3 regions of the Peribacillus sp. NPDC060253 genome follow, and region 2 is predicted to be linked to each of the others. Evidence: a T-box and tRNA genes for the amino acid it is inferred to sense, from the RefSeq annotation. Region 2 holds a T-box; the other regions hold tRNA genes.
The links. The T-box of region 2 lies ahead of argS (arginine--tRNA ligase). A T-box ahead of a tRNA ligase gene usually reads a tRNA of that ligase, here a tRNA-Arg.
Positions count from the first base shown of each region.

Region 1: it has a tRNA-Arg gene. The T-box ahead of argS (arginine--tRNA ligase) is inferred to sense a tRNA for this amino acid. The anticodon was not compared.
Region 3: it has a tRNA-Arg gene. The T-box ahead of argS (arginine--tRNA ligase) is inferred to sense a tRNA for this amino acid. The anticodon was not compared.

Region 1 is NZ_JBHXAS010000001.1:114,153-120,137, reverse strand. Features, by position in the region: gene ACFWE9_RS00635 (ABC-F family ATP-binding cassette domain-containing protein) at 1-1,051, opposite strand, end outside; gene ACFWE9_RS00630 (DNA topoisomerase III) at 1,298-3,490, shown strand; gene ACFWE9_RS00625 (hypothetical protein) at 3,556-3,723, opposite strand; tRNA gene ACFWE9_RS00620 (tRNA-Arg) at 4,294-4,367, opposite strand; gene ACFWE9_RS00615 (polysaccharide deacetylase family protein) at 4,649-5,494, shown strand; cobalamin riboswitch at 5,582-5,756, shown strand; gene ACFWE9_RS00610 (ABC transporter substrate-binding protein) at 5,934-5,985, shown strand, end outside.
Region 2 is NZ_JBHXAS010000125.1:1,157-7,141, forward strand. Features, by position in the region: gene desA (Delta(5) desaturase DesA) at 129-1,160, shown strand; gene ACFWE9_RS22400 (response regulator) at 1,249-1,794, shown strand; T-box leader at 1,878-2,096, shown strand; gene argS (arginine--tRNA ligase) at 2,131-3,810, shown strand; gene ACFWE9_RS22410 (SET domain-containing protein) at 3,982-4,356, opposite strand; partial or broken gene ACFWE9_RS22415 (CotH kinase family protein) at 4,408-5,487, opposite strand; gene ACFWE9_RS22420 (hypothetical protein) at 5,644-5,883, opposite strand.
Region 3 is NZ_JBHXAS010000073.1:14,375-20,359, forward strand. Features, by position in the region: gene ACFWE9_RS17880 (MFS transporter) at 1-434, opposite strand, end outside; gene ACFWE9_RS17885 (hypothetical protein) at 1,068-1,268, opposite strand; tRNA gene ACFWE9_RS17890 (tRNA-Arg) at 1,419-1,492, opposite strand; tRNA gene ACFWE9_RS17895 (tRNA-Arg) at 1,903-1,976, opposite strand; gene ACFWE9_RS17900 (metallophosphoesterase) at 2,149-2,661, opposite strand; gene ACFWE9_RS17905 (XTP/dITP diphosphatase) at 2,664-3,275, opposite strand; gene ACFWE9_RS17910 (exosome complex component) at 3,358-3,678, opposite strand; gene ACFWE9_RS17915 (GerMN domain-containing protein) at 3,611-4,684, opposite strand; gene racE (glutamate racemase) at 4,956-5,759, opposite strand; gene ACFWE9_RS17925 (MarR family winged helix-turn-helix transcriptional regulator) at 5,770-5,985, opposite strand, start outside.

The DNA.
Region 1 (5,985 bases), on a different contig from region 2:
CTCCTCGTTCGATGGTCATCGTCAACTTCGGAAGCAGCGGGCGGTCATAGCCGATTTCCATATCCTCGCCTTCAAATACATAACGGCTGCTCGCACGAGATTCCTTGAAGTCAAAGGTCGGTTTCATCGCAGTTTCAGGACGATCGATACGTTCCATACGATTCAATTGCTTTTGACGGCTCTTTGCTCGACCGGTCGTTGAGTAGCGGGCTTTATTTTTTGCAATGAAATCTTCCTGCTTTTTAATGAAATCACGTTGTTTTTCATAAGCATTGATATGTTGGTTCTTATTCAATTCAGCAAGCTCAAGGAATTTTTCATAAGTCGCCGTGTAACGGGTCAATTTAGAAAATTCTAGGTGGAAAATGACGTCGACAACGCCGTTCATGAACTCGGTATCATGCGAAATCAATAGAAATGCATGAGGGTATTCCTTTAAGTAGCTGCTCAGCCAGCGGATATGCTCCACATCCAGGTAGTTGGTCGGTTCATCAAGCAGCAGGACTTCTGGTTGTTCTAATAGTAACTTCGCTAGTAAAACCTTTGTCCGTTGTCCACCACTTAGCGCAGAGACATCACGGTCCAATCCAATTGCATCCAGTCCTAACCCGCGTGCCGCCTCTTCAATTTTAATATCCAGATTGTAGAAACCGCCTGCTTCAAGCTTGTCCTGAATTTCACCCATTTGTTCCAGGAGTTCTTCAAGTTCTTCTGGAGTGGCCGTCCCCATTTTCTCGGTTACTTCATTCAGTGCTTTTTCTTGCTCGAACAAAGGTAAGTAGGCATCCCTTAAGACGTCGCGAATCGATTTACCCTTTGAAAGTATCGTATGTTGATCAAGATAGCCATATTCGATACCAGGTGTCCATTCCACCCGGCCTTCATCATGGATAAGCTGTCCAGTAATGATATTCATCATCGTTGATTTTCCTACACCATTTGCCCCGACCAAACCTACATGCTCGCCGGCCATCAGGCGGAAGGAAACGTCCTTGAATAAGGTACGGTCGCCAAAGCTGTGTGCTAATTTATCTATAGAAAGTAAGCTCATTTATATTGAACCTCCCAATTAATTTGAAAAAATCCCTACGTTTCATCATACTAAAATCTGAACGGGATTGCTATCTAATCTATTAATTTACATATATGACCTTGGGCACATTCCCACCCATTAGGTAAATTTTGAGTAGGAAAGATGATTTTTTCATGATGAATAATGGGGAGCTGTGCTTTATCGCCCTGTCCTAAATTATATGCGATAATAGAGGAATCAGTTTAAAAGGGAAAGGATGTTACTATGAGTAAAACAGTCGTACTGGCCGAGAAGCCATCGGTCGGAAGAGATATAGCAAAAGTGTTGAATTGCGGGAGAAAGGGCAATGGTTTCTTTGAAGGCGATCAGTATATCGTCACTTGGGCTTTAGGTCATTTGGTGACCCATGCCGATCCGGAAACGTATGATGAAAAATATAAAACCTGGCGTTTAGAGGACCTGCCTATGTTGCCGCCGTCTTTGAAATTAGTCGTGATCAAGCAATCAGGCAAACAATTTCAATCGGTTAAAACACAATTGAACCGCAAGGATGTCAAGGATGTCATCATTGCCACAGATGCAGGCCGAGAAGGGGAACTTGTTGCACGCTGGATACTTGAAAAAGCGAATGTGAAGAAGCCAATCAAGCGGCTTTGGATTTCCTCTGTAACGGATAAAGCAATCAAAGATGGATTTAAAAAGCTGAAGGATGGCAAGGAGTATGAAAATCTATTTGCCTCTGCTGTAGCACGGGCCGAAGCGGACTGGATCGTTGGAATGAACGCGACACGTGCCCTTACAACCAAGCACAATGCGCAGTTATCGTGCGGCCGGGTCCAAACGCCGACACTTGCGATGATTGCCAAAAAAGAAGAAGAAATAAAACAATTCCAGCCAAAGAAATACTATGGCGTATCGGCAACGGCAGAATCCAATTTGCGCCTAATCTGGCAAGATGCCCAATCAAAAGATATCCGTACATTTGATAAAACCAAGGCAGAGAAGGTTCTTGCGGCAGTGAAGGGGAAAAAGGCAGAAGTGGTGGAAGTGAACAAAGCCGATAAGAAAAGTTTTGCTCCTTCTTTATATGATTTAACGGAACTTCAACGGGACGCCAATAAGAAATTCGGCTATTCGGCGAAAGAGACGTTATCAATCATGCAGCGCTTGTATGAAAGCCATAAAGTCTTGACTTACCCAAGGACGGATTCACGCTTTTTATCAACGGATTTGGTTGATACGCTAAAAGAAAGATTACAGGCTGTCAGCATAAAACCATATGCCCAGTATGCTTCGAGAATCCTGCGCAGCCCGATTAAGGCCAATAAATCGTTCGTGGATGATAGCAAGGTTTCGGATCACCATGCAATCATCCCGACTGAGCAAACGCCGCTGCCGGGAAAACTGAGCGACAAAGAATCTAAAATCTATGATTTGGTCGTTAAAAGGTTCCTTGCCGTATTGATGCCACCCTTCGAATATGAGCAAACGACCATCACCGCCAAAATAGGGCAGGAGACGTTCATGGCAAAAGGAAAGGTCGTCCTGAAATCCGGCTGGAAGGAAGTCTATGATCACCAGTTTGATGAGGAGGAAGCTAAAGATGGCCTTGCAGAGCAGCTGCTTCCGACCGTTCAAAAGGGTGACAGTTTAACCATTTCGGCTGTGAAACAAACCGATGGTGAAACAAAGCCGCCAGAACCCTTCAATGAAGGATCACTCCTATCCGCGATGGAAAACCCTGCTCGTTTCATGGCAGGGGAAAGCAAAGAACTCATCAAGACCCTTGGTGAGACTGGCGGGATCGGAACAGTGGCAACGCGTGCTGACGTTATTGAAAAACTGTTCAATAGCTTCCTGATTGAAAAGAGAGGGAAGGGCCTTCATGTAACTTCAAAAGGAAAGCAACTCCTCGAGTTGGCACCTGAAGACCTACGATCACCAGCTTTGACAGCTCAATGGGAGCAAAAGTTAACAGCCATTGCAAAAGGAAAGCTACCAAAACAGGCTTTCATCGGCGATATGCGTACCTATGCGAAAAACATCGTTCATGAAATCAAAAATAGTGACCGGAAATTCAAGCATGATAACGTGTCAGGAACAAAATGCCCGGATTGCGGCAAGCTGATGCTTGAAGTGAATAGTAAAAGAGGAAAAATGCTTGTCTGTCAGGATCGTGAATGTGGCCACAAAAAAGGTGTTTCACGTGTAACAAATGCAAGATGTCCACAATGTCACAAAAAGATGGAAATGCGCGGTCAAGGAGAAGCGCAGACATTCACATGTAAATGCGGTTTTCATGAAAAACTTTCTTCTTATAATAAACGAAGAGGACAAAATAAAAATCAAAAAGTATCAAAAAATGAAGTCTCCAATTATATGAAAAAGCAAAATAAAGAAGAGCCGATCAATACTGCCTTGGCGGATGCGTTGGCCAAACTTAAATTCGATAAATAAGAGAAAGAGCCCTTCACGTTTAGCATAAATGTGAAGGGCTCTTTTTCTATATATCACTGCTTCGACTAAACTTCATTCAGTACGGTGCCATGTAATTCATATTCAAGTGTGTTGTCCATTTTTAGTGTGTGATTATCCGAATCTACTCGTATGAGTGTACTGAATGGCTGCTGATCACCTGGACTGAAAATCGCTTCATCATTCTCAGCGTTCCATCGGCTGTAAATACTCATGATCAGTATCTTCCTCCTTTGGATGAGAAGAGTAGTAATTCCCATTTTGATTAGCATCTAACACTTCAATTGACTCTAACGCTGATCACCGGGACTAAACACCGCTGCGTCATTCTCCTTGTTCCATTGGCCTCTGATTGTACTCATGCACATCATCTCCTTTGGTTGAGAATGTCTTACAGTATTTATATACCCGGGTGGGACAAGTTCAAACATTTATTTCAAAAATGATTAAATGATATATTCGATGTAACAATGTCCATTTCACGCCGACTGGAGATCTGATCAAGCAATTCTATCGTAATTACGAGAATACGCGGCTCCAGTTCCTTCAGAACGAGTGTGATTTCGTTCTTTTATCTGTGTGCCACGTTTTACTACTTTTTTAGCCAAAAAGAAAAGCACCTCCAAACAATGAAAAGTTTTAGTGAATAGAATCACCATTGTTTCCAATATTCAGAAGTGCTTTTATCCGACATACGTGATACAGCCTTTTTCAGTTAAGCCAAAAGAAAAACCCTGCTATAAAACGGCTTTAACCGCACTATAACAGGGTCTTCCATACATTAGCGTCCCAGATAGGAATCGAACCTACGACCTACAGCTTAGGAGGCTGTCGCTCTATCCTGCTGAGCTACTGGGACATATAAAAAGTCGACGACTTATTTATTATATTTCTTATAGGCAAACTTTTCAAGCTAATAGCTTGTACTTATGAAAAAATTTCATCATTAAAGCTTAACTGGTGATAAAGTACAGTCCAATAAAGTTTGGTGAGGATGGGTACCAACTCTTTATATTCCTTTTTTTGTGTTAATTGGGATACTTTATTATTCAATACTTTTCTGGTACTATTATGCTAGAAAAAAATAGGAGAATGATAGTGGGAAAATACAGAGTTTTAAGCATAGTAGCATTGCTGGGGATGTTCATTTTACCTGGATGCTCACAAGGGGTTTTAGATAAAATAGGTAAAAAGACGGCTGCACCGATTACGGAAGAGAATATTGAGGTGGCTGCTGCAGCGGAGAATGATGCCAAAATCGATTCGGAGGATGAAGCAAGTCCTGAGCGAATCGATACGAGGAACTGGATAAGGGCCGAGTCCACGGTTCAGCTTCCGATATTGATGTATCATAGCATATCTGAAGGTAATAACCTTCGGGTGCCAAAAGAGGAATTCCGAATGCAAATGGCTTGGCTTCGGGAAAATGGATACCATACATTATCCCCTAATGAAGCATTTCACGTTTTAACCGAAAATCGAATGCCAAGTGAAAAGTGTGTCTGGATTACTTTTGATGATGGGTATACAGATAACTACACGGAGGCTTTTCCTATATTAAGAGAATATGACATGAAAGCGACCATTTTCATGATTGGGAAATCCATTGAAAAAGGTCATCACCTGACGGAAGGTCAAATGATGGAGATGAGCAGAAATGGGATTTCCATCGAAAGTCATACAATCAACCATCTTGAGCTGAACCGGATGACCCCAGAGCAGCAAGCAGTCGAAATGGTCCAGTCAAAGGATTTATTCGATCGAATCCTCCATCAGGACACGACAGTACTTTCGTATCCAGTTGGTCGGTATAACGAAGAGAGTCTCAGGCTGTCGGAAGAAGCTGGATACAAGATGGCAGTTACGACCGAACCTGGCGGGGCCTCCGGTGATCAAGGTATGTATGCCCTGCATCGCGTTCGGATTTCACCCGGATTATCGGTTGGTGGGTTTGCGTCACTGATTGAAAATGCTACAAATCATTGAAGAGGGACAGGGCATTTTGGAGCCAGTCAGAAAAATCATATAATAATAGATTCTTACATGGTGTATAATGAAAAGCAGTGAAAATTACATACATATGAGCGATTTGGTGTCTTAATGACTTAAAAGGGAAGCTGGTTGAATGCCAGCGCGGTCCCGCCACTGTATATGGGAGTTAACGGCTGTGAACCACTGTATGAGATATGGGAAGGTGCCGTTGACGATAACCATGAGCCAGGAGACCTGCCAAGATTCGTACACCTATAACCTACGCGGATGGGAAGGTGTGTGGCAGACCTAAAGAGTCCGTAATTATATTGTTGCCATACAAGCATCTTCCGTTTAACGGGAGATGCTTTTTGTTTTGATGCGCATCTTCGTTTGAAGGAAGCGCTATTTCATAGGTGGGAAAAACTAAATAAAAAGATTGTGGGGAATGAAAATGAAGAAAATTTTTGGTCTGATACTGGTGTTATTACTGACTGCAGGTATGA
Region 2 (5,985 bases):
GTTTTCCGTTGAAAATACTTGTACATGACATTTGTCATCTTCTAGTCATGACACCTGGTACTAATAATTTCAGGTTGCTTTCTGTATAATATGAAATAACGACAAATATAAGGAAGTGCAATTGACTTATGACCGTGCAAAATACGAAGAACTTGAGAAAACAAATTGCTCCTTTTGAACAATCAACGACAAAGGAAAGTATATGGCAGATCATCAATACCTTGGGGCCGTTCATTATTTTATGGTACCTAGCATATATAAGTCTTTCCGTTTCTTATTGGTTAACTTTAATTCCAGCTGTGTTGGCTGCTGGTTTCTTGACAAGGATATTCATTATTTTCCATGATTGTACACATCATTCATTTTTCAAAAGCCGCCGTGCGAATAGAGTAGTCGGTACGATCATGGGTGTTTTGACTTTATTCCCGTTTGATCAATGGGGACATGAGCATTCTGTGCATCACGCTACAAGCGGTAATTTGGATAAGCGGGGTACAGGAGATATTTGGACCCTAACGGTGGATGAATATTTGGCTGCACCGCTTAAACTTCGTTTTGCCTACCGTTTTTATCGCAATCCATTGGTGATGTTTGGTTTGGGACCAATTTATGTTTTCCTTCTTAAAAATAGATTTAACCGAAAAGGTGCTAGAAAAAAGGAAAAAATGAATACGTATTTGACGAATGCATTAATCGTTGCTTTAGTGGCATTGCTTTGCTTGGCAGTAGGCTGGCAGTCGTTCCTTCTGGTACAAGGTTCCATTTTCATGATTTCTGGTTCAGTGGGCATTTGGCTGTTTTACGTCCAGCACACATTTGAGGACTCTTATTTCGAGGAAAATGAGGAGTGGGAATATGTGTTAGCAGCAGTGGAAGGAAGTTCTTTTTATAAGCTCCCAAAACTGATGCAGTTTCTTACTGGTAATATCGGTTACCATCATGTTCACCATTTAAGTCCAAGGGTACCTAACTATAAACTGGAAAATGCACATAATCATACAGAGCCTTTAAAGAACGTACCAACGATTACTCTTGCTACAAGCTTACAGTCGCTCCGTTTCCGCTTGTGGGATGAGAAAAACAAGAATTTTGTTGGCTTTAAAGACATAAAGTATTTAACGAAAAAAAGTGTTTCCGTTCAAGTGAAATCTGAACTATAATTCTGCCATTCCAGACTCTCTTCATAATCCTAGGATTTGGGGGAGTCTTTGCTTCATATAAGCGACTCGATAAAGGAGAGAACTTAAAATGATTCGAATTGTCATTGCAGAGAATCAGGAAATGCTGTTAGAGGCAATTAGTTCTCTACTCAATCTTGAAGAAGATATAGAAATTGTCGGGAAAGCCAGTAATGGAGACGAAGCAATTGCTCTTATACATCGTTTACAGCCTGATGTTTGTATTATGGATATGGAGATGCCTGTAAGGAGCGGACTTGAGGCTGCTGAAGCTTTGAAGTCATTTGAGTATAAAGTAATCATTTTAACGACTTTTCGAAGGTCTGGTTATTTTCAGCGTGCTTTAAACGCTAATGTTAGCGGCTTTTTATTGAAGGATAGCCCAAGTGACGAGTTAGCCTGCTCGATTCGCGGCATAATGGATGGCAAGCGAATATACTCGCCCGAGCTTATTGATGATACTTCAAACAATAAACAACGGGAAATGGGAATGTTAGGTCTGTTAGCCGATGGTCAAACCACAATTGAACCATCTGATCAGCCAAGTAAAACGATTGGGACCGTAAGAAAATATTTTTCCACCATCAAGGAAAAAATGAAGTTACCAGCAGGTTAGGGATGAACATTCTTTATAGAAGTTCATCTATATGATGTTGACACGCTTTTTTAAATTGTGTACTATAAATTCAATTATATATTGAAAATTCTGTGATAAAGAGAGTAGTTCATTTTGAAATGGAAAGCGAGTTAGGGATGGTGTGAGCCTAATGCAGGACAAATGAATGAAGCGCACTTTGGAGAAATTTCTTGAAACGTTAAGTAGGGAACATCGGGGAGGCACCTCGTTAACAATGGAAAGTGGTCACAATTTGTGGCAACTAGAGTGGTACCACGGGAATCTATGCTCTCGTCTCTTATTAAGAGACGGGAGCTTTTTTTGTTTAGGAGGGAAATGACGATGAATAAACCAATTGCAGCATTAATATCAACTGCATTACACAATGAATTGCCAGCAAGTGAAATAGAAAAATTAATGGAAAAGCCAAAATTCACGGAATTAGGGGATGTAGCATTTCCATGCTTTACACTTGCAAAAAAACTAAGGAAATCACCTCAAGTGATTGCGACTGAAATAGCCCATCAATTAAACAGTAATTTGATTCAAGAAGTGAACGTAGTGGGCGGTTATGTAAATATCTTCGTCAATCAACAGAGGGTGACAGAAAATGTGCTGCAAACCATATTAAGTGAAAAGGATCAGTATGGTTCAAAGCAGCCTCTACAAGAGAATGTCGTGATTGACTATTCATCCCCGAATATTGCCAAGCCGTTTTCCATGGGGCACTTACGCTCAACAGTCATAGGGAATGCACTGGCTAACATCGCTGAAAAAAATGGCTACAATGCCGTGCGTATTAATCATTTAGGGGATTGGGGCACGCAATTTGGTAAATTGATTGTCGCTTATAAGCTGTGGGGAGATAAAGAGGCAATCGAAGCTTCCCCGATTCAAGAATTATTGAAAATTTATGTGAAGTTCCATGAAAGAGCAGAAACGGATGAATCGTTGAACGAGCAAGCAAGGGCTAGCTTTAAGTCGCTGGAAGATGGAGATGAAGAAGCACGCGCGCTATGGAAATGGTTCAGGGATGCGTCTCTAAAAGAATTTGAAACGATTTATGATTTATTAGGCATTCGTTTTGATTCCTATGCAGGTGAAGCGTATTACAATGACAAAATGGAAGCGGTTGTCGAGGAACTAAAAGAAAAGGGCTTACTTTCCTTATCTGAAGGAGCCTATGTTGTGGAAATGGAAGATATGCCTCCTTGTTTGATTACAAAAACGGACGGGGCGACACTGTATGCCACACGTGATTTAGCTGCAGCCATGTATCGTAAAAAACATTATGATGCGAAGAAGACATTTTATGTTGTAGGAAACGAACAATCACTGCACTTTAAACAGCTTTTTAATGTCATTGAGAAAATGCAGTATGATTGGTCAAAAGATTTACAACACGTAGCTTTTGGCATGATGTTAAAAGACGGTAAGAAAATGTCGACACGTAAAGGGAAAGTTGTGCTGCTTGCGGATGTATTGGCAGAGGCAATTGAAACAGCGAAGCGCAATATTGAAGAAAAAAATCACGCGCTTGAACAGAAAGAACTGGTTGCGAAGCAGGTCGGTGTCGGAGCGGTAATCTTCAATGATTTAAAAAATTATCGCATGAACGATATTGACTTTTCATTAGAGCAAATGATGAATTTTGAGGGGGAAACAGGTCCATATGTGCAGTACACCTTTGCACGAATTTCATCATTGCTTGAAAAAGGTGAATTTAAGGAACAGGCAATCCAATTTGATGCTTTAGGAGAGTATGCGTGGTCTGTCGTCCAACTGCTTGAGCAGTTCCCGATCATTGTTCAAAAATCATTTGAACAAGCAGATCCATCACAAATTGCGAAATTCAGCTTGCAGTTATCACGTGCATTCAATAAGTATTATGCACATACGAAAGTTTTAGTCGACGATGAGTGGAAACAAATGAAGCTTTCGTTCGCTTTTTGCGTAGCCATTGTATTAAAGGATGCGCTAAGGTTATTAGGAATTTCAGCGCCAAAGAAAATGTAAAGTTAACATGCCCGTGCATACCGAATAGGGGCGATAACGTTTATAAAACTGTATACAAAAATCACAATAAAGAATCCATTTTGATCTTCTTTTTTCAAAATGGATTCTTTTAATTCTATTGAAGCAATTTTTATTACAATGCAGCATTTTTAGATATTTTTAATCAATTCACTATTCGATGACATCAAACCATAAAGCGGATTTATCATCAATTTCACCGTTGTAATTGATCGTGATCTCCTCGCCGGCCTTTATATCTTCATGTGCATAAAAGTCTATTGTTACATCTTCTAAATTATTATCGAATGTCGCATTTGGAGTGTATGAATGATTGAATAGCGAGCCATTCCCTAAGGCAATGGCAGTATCCTCGTCCCCCCAATGAAAACAGTGATAAAAGAGTGATGTTTTCTTTAAATATTTCCATTCGCTTTTCGGTGAAAAGATTACAGGTGATGCCTCAATGAGCTCATCCTTTTTAATATCCCTTGTCGCATATATTCCCCTGCCATATTTCCCCGTATTTTTAATGCAGATTGGTGACACGGCCTCAATTGCTTTTTTCCAGTCCTGCTTGGCTTTCAGTTTTGTTTCATCTAGGTCACCAAGGTGCTTATTTAAGTAATCACTTCGTTTGCGAATGAATTCGAAGATGAATTCCGGCTCTTTGTCGAATAGATCAACCTTATTCTTTTTATATGGATCAAGAAGGATGTGTGGGCGTATGCCCTGGTGCAGTGATAATACTTTATTTTCCATATAATCCACGGTAAATGTGGTTTCCATTGTTTCAACCAAGAGGTCTTTGTAGAACTTACGGTATTCCGGAACCTTCAAAAGCAGATTATTAAGGTGATTTGTCTGTTTTCCTCCGATAGGGACATATGTGTGCTCCATGATCCCGCCACTGACTTTGCGTCCCCAAGTGGCATCGTAATCCCAAGGAATGACTTCAAACAACTTCGTTTCACTATTGCGATATAGTGCATAATTATGGGTAAAACCATCGTTATTCATGGTGCAGACGGCTCCCACCAGCCAGTGTAAGTATTTATGGATATCAAGATGCTGCGAGATTATTTCCGGAAATTTTGCAAGAGGGGTGGTATTGATTTTTTTGATCAATTCAATAAGGAATTCATCGTCGTCAGGTTTACCAAACGCCTGTTTATACCCTGACACAAGGGAGTCTTTAGGTTTCCCATCCCTTTCCAATGAAAAGTTGGCATGATTGTTGACTGCATAATAAATGGGGCCTGCAGGAAGCCCTCTTTTTTCTAAAAAAAACTCATCGACAGAATCCAATTGTAAATAAACGCCTTTACAAGAGCCATTTCGGTATAAATTGATATGTTGGCTATTAGGGGAAAGAACTCCAAGGTCCTGGAAGAAATCGAGTGAGAGTTTATTGCGGATGAGGGAAGGATCTCTGTATTCGGCATTGAGATGGATTTTATGGGCGTCAAAGAATCTTTCTGGCTCGATGAAATCAATCCAATAGGATCTTTTCCGGAATTTACGGGTATAAGAGCCCCGATAGGCAATATCGATATCAAAAATGTCGTTTTCCACTTTCAAATAGGCGGGAATGGGGTCATTACTCCATACGTCCGCACGTAAATCTTCTAGATCATCTTCTTCTATCGTTAAGAAATAAGATGGAATATGATAAGACATACACTCACCTTCCTTCCTTTCTTCTATAAGCTGTTTCATGGCAATCCAAAACGATTTTGAGCAGGGAATTGTTCGTTTGAAATTACATCAGTAATGAATAAAAAATTCAACTTGATCAATCGGAGAATGATCAAGTTGAACCATGTTAAGGTTTAACTATTTATCTTCTTCTTTTTTTCCCACTTCCAGTGGATGTACTTGAAGTAGAAGTAGTAGTAGAAGTTGAAGTTGAAGTGCTACCAGTGGATTTATGTCCAGTGGATTTACTGCCACTATGGCTGCGGCTACTACTGTGGCTGCCACTATGGCTTCCACTGCTGCTGCTGCCAGATGAGCCGCCTTTTCCTTTTTTCCCTTTCGGCATACGGACCCCTCCTTTAATAAGGTTAATTTCATGATATGCAGTATCGTACTTACTTGAGCGTCAGTTAATGACAAACGGGCTAAAAAAAATAGCGGAGAGTGATTTCGGAGGGGGGCCTGATGTCAAGAGGTTTA
Region 3 (5,985 bases), on a different contig from region 2:
ATGGCTATGGAGGGAAAACCGGATATAGTAACCCCCTCTAAAAATCTAATCGCTAGGAATACATGAAAATAATGAGTAAAAGATGAAGCAATAGCTAGAATGGAAGTTAATATTAACGAAAGGCTCATTATCGTCTTTCTGCCATATGCATTGGATAAAGTCGAGATAAAAAGCAAACTAATTGCTAACGAAACCGTAGGCAATGAAACGGCAAAACTGGCAGTTGACGGTGAAACATGGTATTTCTCTGAAAAAAGACTGATCAGTGGTTGAGGGCTATACAAGATGGAAAATGAAACAATACTCCCCAATAACAATCCAATTAGCGCCAGACGATACTCACGGCTACCACTTTCAATATATTGCACTTTTTCCGCTTCCCTTCTTACTTTCGGTAGGTTCTGTACCCGCCCTACATGCCTGTAATGAATCAATATCTACAGCCTCACTACCATTTTTTGAGTCTTTTTATAAACTAAGTTGACTTGATCCCATCTTTGTTTATTTGTTCACATCCAGTACCCTTAACAGCCACAATCATTTCCTTTTTGTCAACCATTACACTCCTATACTTTTGGTTTTCGTCAACTTTGCTATTGGGGACTGTACCCAATTAACATGCAAATATCATGCCATCAAAAATGAGCGAAATAGTTAGGTCTTTTTCGTATATAATGGGAGATCACCAGTGAAATCTCTTAATTGTAGGGATATTCGATTACCCTCAGGGTTCACATAGCTCGCTGGATTGTTTTAAACAAAAAGGTCAATCAGTAAAAACTGGCAGACCCTACAGACGCCTCCGTTCTTAATAATTGCTCAGCTATCGCCGTGGTATTTACCCCCTTCATAAAAATGCCATTTGTAAAAGTTGAAATCAGAGCAAGATTGTCATTAAACCCAGGAATCTATTCTAAAATCGTTTCGGCAAAACATTCACACATTAAATAGGAATTGATATACAAAGTAAAAAAACATCCAACTAGTTGGATGTTTTTTTTCAAATAAAGATATGAAATGGTTTGAACGTTATATAATTCCTTTGATTCGAAAAAATTGAATAAGTATTAGCTAGGCACAAACTTAAGTATTCCTTCCAGATAAACACCTTGTTCTTTTCTCGTACACGCTCTTAACTTAATTCTTCCTTCCATTTCTAATTCCTTGGCTAATTGAACTACTTTAGTTCCATCTTCGGCTATCTCTACTGAAAAGAAATTACCCCGAGTGGAAGTTTGAATGAACTTAAATAATCTATCTTTATTCATCTAAACAACTCCTTATTTATATACAAATTCGACATAAAAGATAATCTACCTGCGATAATAAGAAATAAAAAACTTCTTGCCGCATATTATCCGTAAAACAAAAAAGAAAAAAGCCAAAACCCTTTAAAGGTTTTGGCTTTTTTAAGTTAGTGTCCCAGGAGAGATTCGAACTCCCGACCGACGCCTTAGAAGGGCGTTGCTCTATCCAGCTGAGCTACTGAGACATATCGCTGTTTTTCTTCAGTTCAGTATAGCGGTCACTTTTCGTACTTAGACCGTAATCGTGCTCTTTATTATAACTTAGTATAATACTCATTGCAATACTAGTAATATTAAATATTGAAAAGTTTTAGAACACCCCTACCATTCATACAATATTTATCATGGTATTTGAATGAAGTTTGCAGTAAAAAATGGAGAATACACTTTATCGAACAATTCGAAGTTATCATTTATAACTTATTTCTACTTCAACATCTAATAAGCCTTTTCTTTTGGTCATACGAAAAAACCTCCTATATCGTTAGGTGGATAAATCGATATACGGTGTAATTTCTTACATGACCGTTATACTGACCGTTTCACTAAACGATATAGAAGGTTTTCGCATCGGGCTTTAAAGCCACTTTGTTAGTGTCCCAGGAGAGATTCGAACTCCCGACCGACGCCTTAGAAGGGCGTTGCTCTATCCAGCTGAGCTACTGAGACGTTTATGATATAAGTTGCGGTAAAACTTATGTATTACCTTAACTGTTCCCTTAGGACACTTCTTATTATAGTAGGATATCAAAAGAAAGTCAACGGTTTTTCATAAAAAGTTTTTTCTTTTTTTATGAAACAGGAAGCGGGTAAAAACGCTTCCTGTTCATAATACATGAAGTCATTCCATTTGATAAGCATTTCTTAGTTCCTCAACGATTTTTCCTTCAAGGTCATAAAAGATGATTTTAAGTTGGTCATTTCCGATATCCAAAATGGCATAGGTTTTCTCTTTTCGTCCACGCGGCTGACGTATGCTTCCCGGGTTGATGAAGAGCTTGCCGTCAATCCATTCTGAACCTGCAGCGTGGGAATGACCAAAGCAAATAATATCCGCCCCTGTCTCTTCACTTTTATAGGATAGGTTCATCAGCGTCATATTTATGTTATAGAGATGTCCATGCGTAAGGAAGAAACGCTTGCCTGCGATACTCTCCACAATATCATTCGGATATGCCGAATCATAGTCACAATTCCCACGAACGGCTAAGAACTCCGACATGTGAGGGTCATTTTTTTCCAACTCTGAATCACCGCAATGAATCATGGCAGCAACCTCTTGTTTATGACGGTCTGTAATCATGCTGATTTCATGAGTTAAGCCATGACTGTCACTCATTATTAGCACTTTCATCGTCACATTCCTTCTTCCCTTTTTAGAAATAGATCAAGTTTTTCATCTAGAGCCCTCAGTGCGTTGGCACGGTGGCTGATTTTGTTTTTTTCCTCTTTTGTCAACTCGGCGTTTGTTTTGCCCTGTTCCTCAACAAAAAAGATGGGATCATAACCAAATCCATTCGTTCCTGAAGGCTGTTCTGTAATCAAACCTTCCATCGTTCCCGATACGGTAATCGTTTCCTGGTTGGGTGACGCTAGTGCCAAGGCGCAATAAAATCTCGCCGTTCTATCCTCTTTTGGCACGCCTTCCAGTTCCCGGAGGACTTTTTCCGTGTTTGCTTCATCACTCTTAGACTCTCCGGCATAGCGCGCAGAATATACGCCTGGACGGCCCTCCAATGCATCTACGATCAATCCGGAATCATCCGCAATGACAAAGTGTCCTAGCTGATGGGCGATGGCCTCCGCTTTCAAGATTGCATTCGCTTCAAAAGTTGTTCCTGTTTCCTCCACATCCGGTGCATCCGGTACATCGAGAAGCGTTTTGACTTCATATCCCTTAGCAGAGAACAAGCTTTCGAATTCCTTGGCTTTTCCTTTATTTTTCGTTGCAATAATTACTGTCTTCATTCTTCGTTTCACCCTTTTGTATTTTATCGGCTATGGACCCAAAAGCTTCTTTTTGCACCTCAAATAAGGTATGAAGCCCTTCTTACGCTATAGAAAGCATTTCCTGTATGTACATGTCGGCTTCTTCCCCAGTGCCCTGCAATTCGACGAATTCGCTGATTCCTGACTTGGTGATAATCACATCCACCAGGGCTGCTGAATCTTTCAGGTAATTTAAGTCTAACACAAATCTGGCTTGTTCAATAATCCCGATACTTTTATGGCCACTGTATTTCCATAAATAAGAGACAGCGGTTGGCTGCCTCCTTATGACATCTATAGGATTAAAAATCCCTTTAAAAACTACCTGTGTTGACTTTTTCTGGACGGACCACAGGCTCTGATAATTTCTTGCCTTCTTCATTAAGAATATCTGCGCTGCCCTGTACTTGTACTTCAACGCTTTCAATTCCTTTCTGTTCCGTTAAAGAAAGGACCAAGGCATCCAGGACTTCTTGTGACACCTTTTTCTCTTTGAAACTGCCAAGGATATTTTCGTTAAAATTGAGACTGACCTTACCTTCCGCCACTTTAGGCTGGTCAAGTAATGCTACATCACTCATGAATCCTGTCTGTAAGTTCGAACCCGAAGGACTCTTCGTCAATTCCTGAATGACCGCTGTGACATTATCAGACACCGTTTCACTGATCCTCCGTGTTACCGGCACATAATAGGTGTACTCCTCGTCACCGCCTACATAATAAACAGTCAGGGCTTTGGAATTGGAGATGTCAACCACGTCACTCGTATCGATATTGATTCCTGAAGACCTTGAAATATTCTCATCAATCGGTGTGCCATTGACCGGCATTTCGGAAATATCTTCCCCATTTATTCTCATTTTGATTTTATCGACTGAGTCGAATTGTGTCAGGGTCCATGTAATGGCTTGAAGGATTTTAAGTTCATCTTCTTTTTGATAGTTTTTGAACTCTGGTGAAAAGTCCGCCACAGCCACCCCTTCTTTAATGTTCACGCTTATTTGGGTATCGGCAGGAATGACTGCCCTGAACCCGTTGGGAAGTTTATCGGTGACAGGCCCGTTATCGACAAGGTAATCAAGCGCCTGTTTAGCGACGGCTTCAGATTTCGGAAGTTCCAAAGTCTGTGGAACGACATACCCACTTTTATCAATTAAGTATAACTCCGTCTTTACTGTTTTTGACTCAACAGCGCCTTTTTCTCCATCTGTTGCCGGCTGTTCTTCACCATTCGTCTCTTTTAATGATGATTCATCCTCGACTAATGAAACATCCTTTGGTGGATCAATTTCCTTTTTCTCTTCACCGCCAAATAATCCGCAGCCCGAAAGCCAAATAGAAGATGCCAGAATGGTCACAACCATAGTTACTTTTGATTTATTGGACATAAAATCACTCCTAGGACAGTTTGTACTCCTATTTATACGAGCCCTAAGGGAAAATAGACCAATTATTTTTCTCTCTCATAATGGAGCTGGGCAATTCACCTGTACTGCTGGATGTTTTTCAGCTTTAATGGGATTTCGGGACTTTCCGCTTGAAACAATCGAATCCCATTCCCCAATCAACGTTCAAATTGTAAAAGCCATAAAAAAAACTGTAGACAAACTCGATTTCTATCGAGTTTGTCTACAGTTTGAAAGCTTCCAAATGGAAGCTTTAGAAGTGGTCAATTTTAATGGTTTCGATTGTATTAATATGAATACCGAGCCAGCTCGATGCGATTGAACCAAACATATCTCTTGAACCTGTTGTATAAAAGCGATGAACTGGACGGAGCTTGCTTTTATTGATTAATTTATAGTAATCCAAAATGACACTTGCCTCACGGGCCGTCTCTTCCCCAGAGGATATGACTTGTACTCCATCCCCCATATAGGATGAGATTACTGGTCCCAACAGTGGATAATGGGTACAGCCAAGAATCAAAGTATCGATTTTCGTTTTCTTTAACGGGTTCAAGGTTTGTGCCACGACCCTATTTACAATCCCCCCTTGAAATTCGCCGCTTTCTACGATCGGAACGAATTTCGGGCATGCTAAACTATCAACTTTCACATCGGAATTGATGGAGAACAGCGCGTCGTCATATGCTTTGCTTTTCACCGTCCCCTCCGTACCAATAACACCAATATGTAAGGAATTTGAAACTTTCAATGCCGCCCTTGCACCAGGGTGAATGACACCCAATACAGGGATCGGAAGTATGGCCCTGATTTCATCCAGTACCGCTGCAGTCGCCGTATTGCAAGCAATGATCAGCATCTTAATATCCTTCTTCATCAAGAACCTCGTCATTTGCCATGTGAAGGTTTGGACATCCTTTTTGGACCTTGGCCCATAAGGGCATCTTGCAGTATCACCTAAGTAAATTATATTTTCATTTGGCAGTTGACGCATGACCTCTTTAGCTACAGTCAAGCCGCCTACGCCTGAATCAATGATTCCTATTGGTTGTTTCAAAAAACTCGCCTCATTTTTCTTTCATTTCTTGATGTAGTTTTGCTAGAATTCGTTGGAGGGAAACGATGTCAGTATCATTAAAATTGGCTAGCACGCCACTCAAGTACTGCTGCCTTTTATTAATCACTTCTTCGATAATCCTTTCACCTTCCTCCAGAAGGTGGATACGAACGACACGCCGGTCCTTTTCACCTTTGACACGCAAAACAAGCTGATGTTTCTCCAT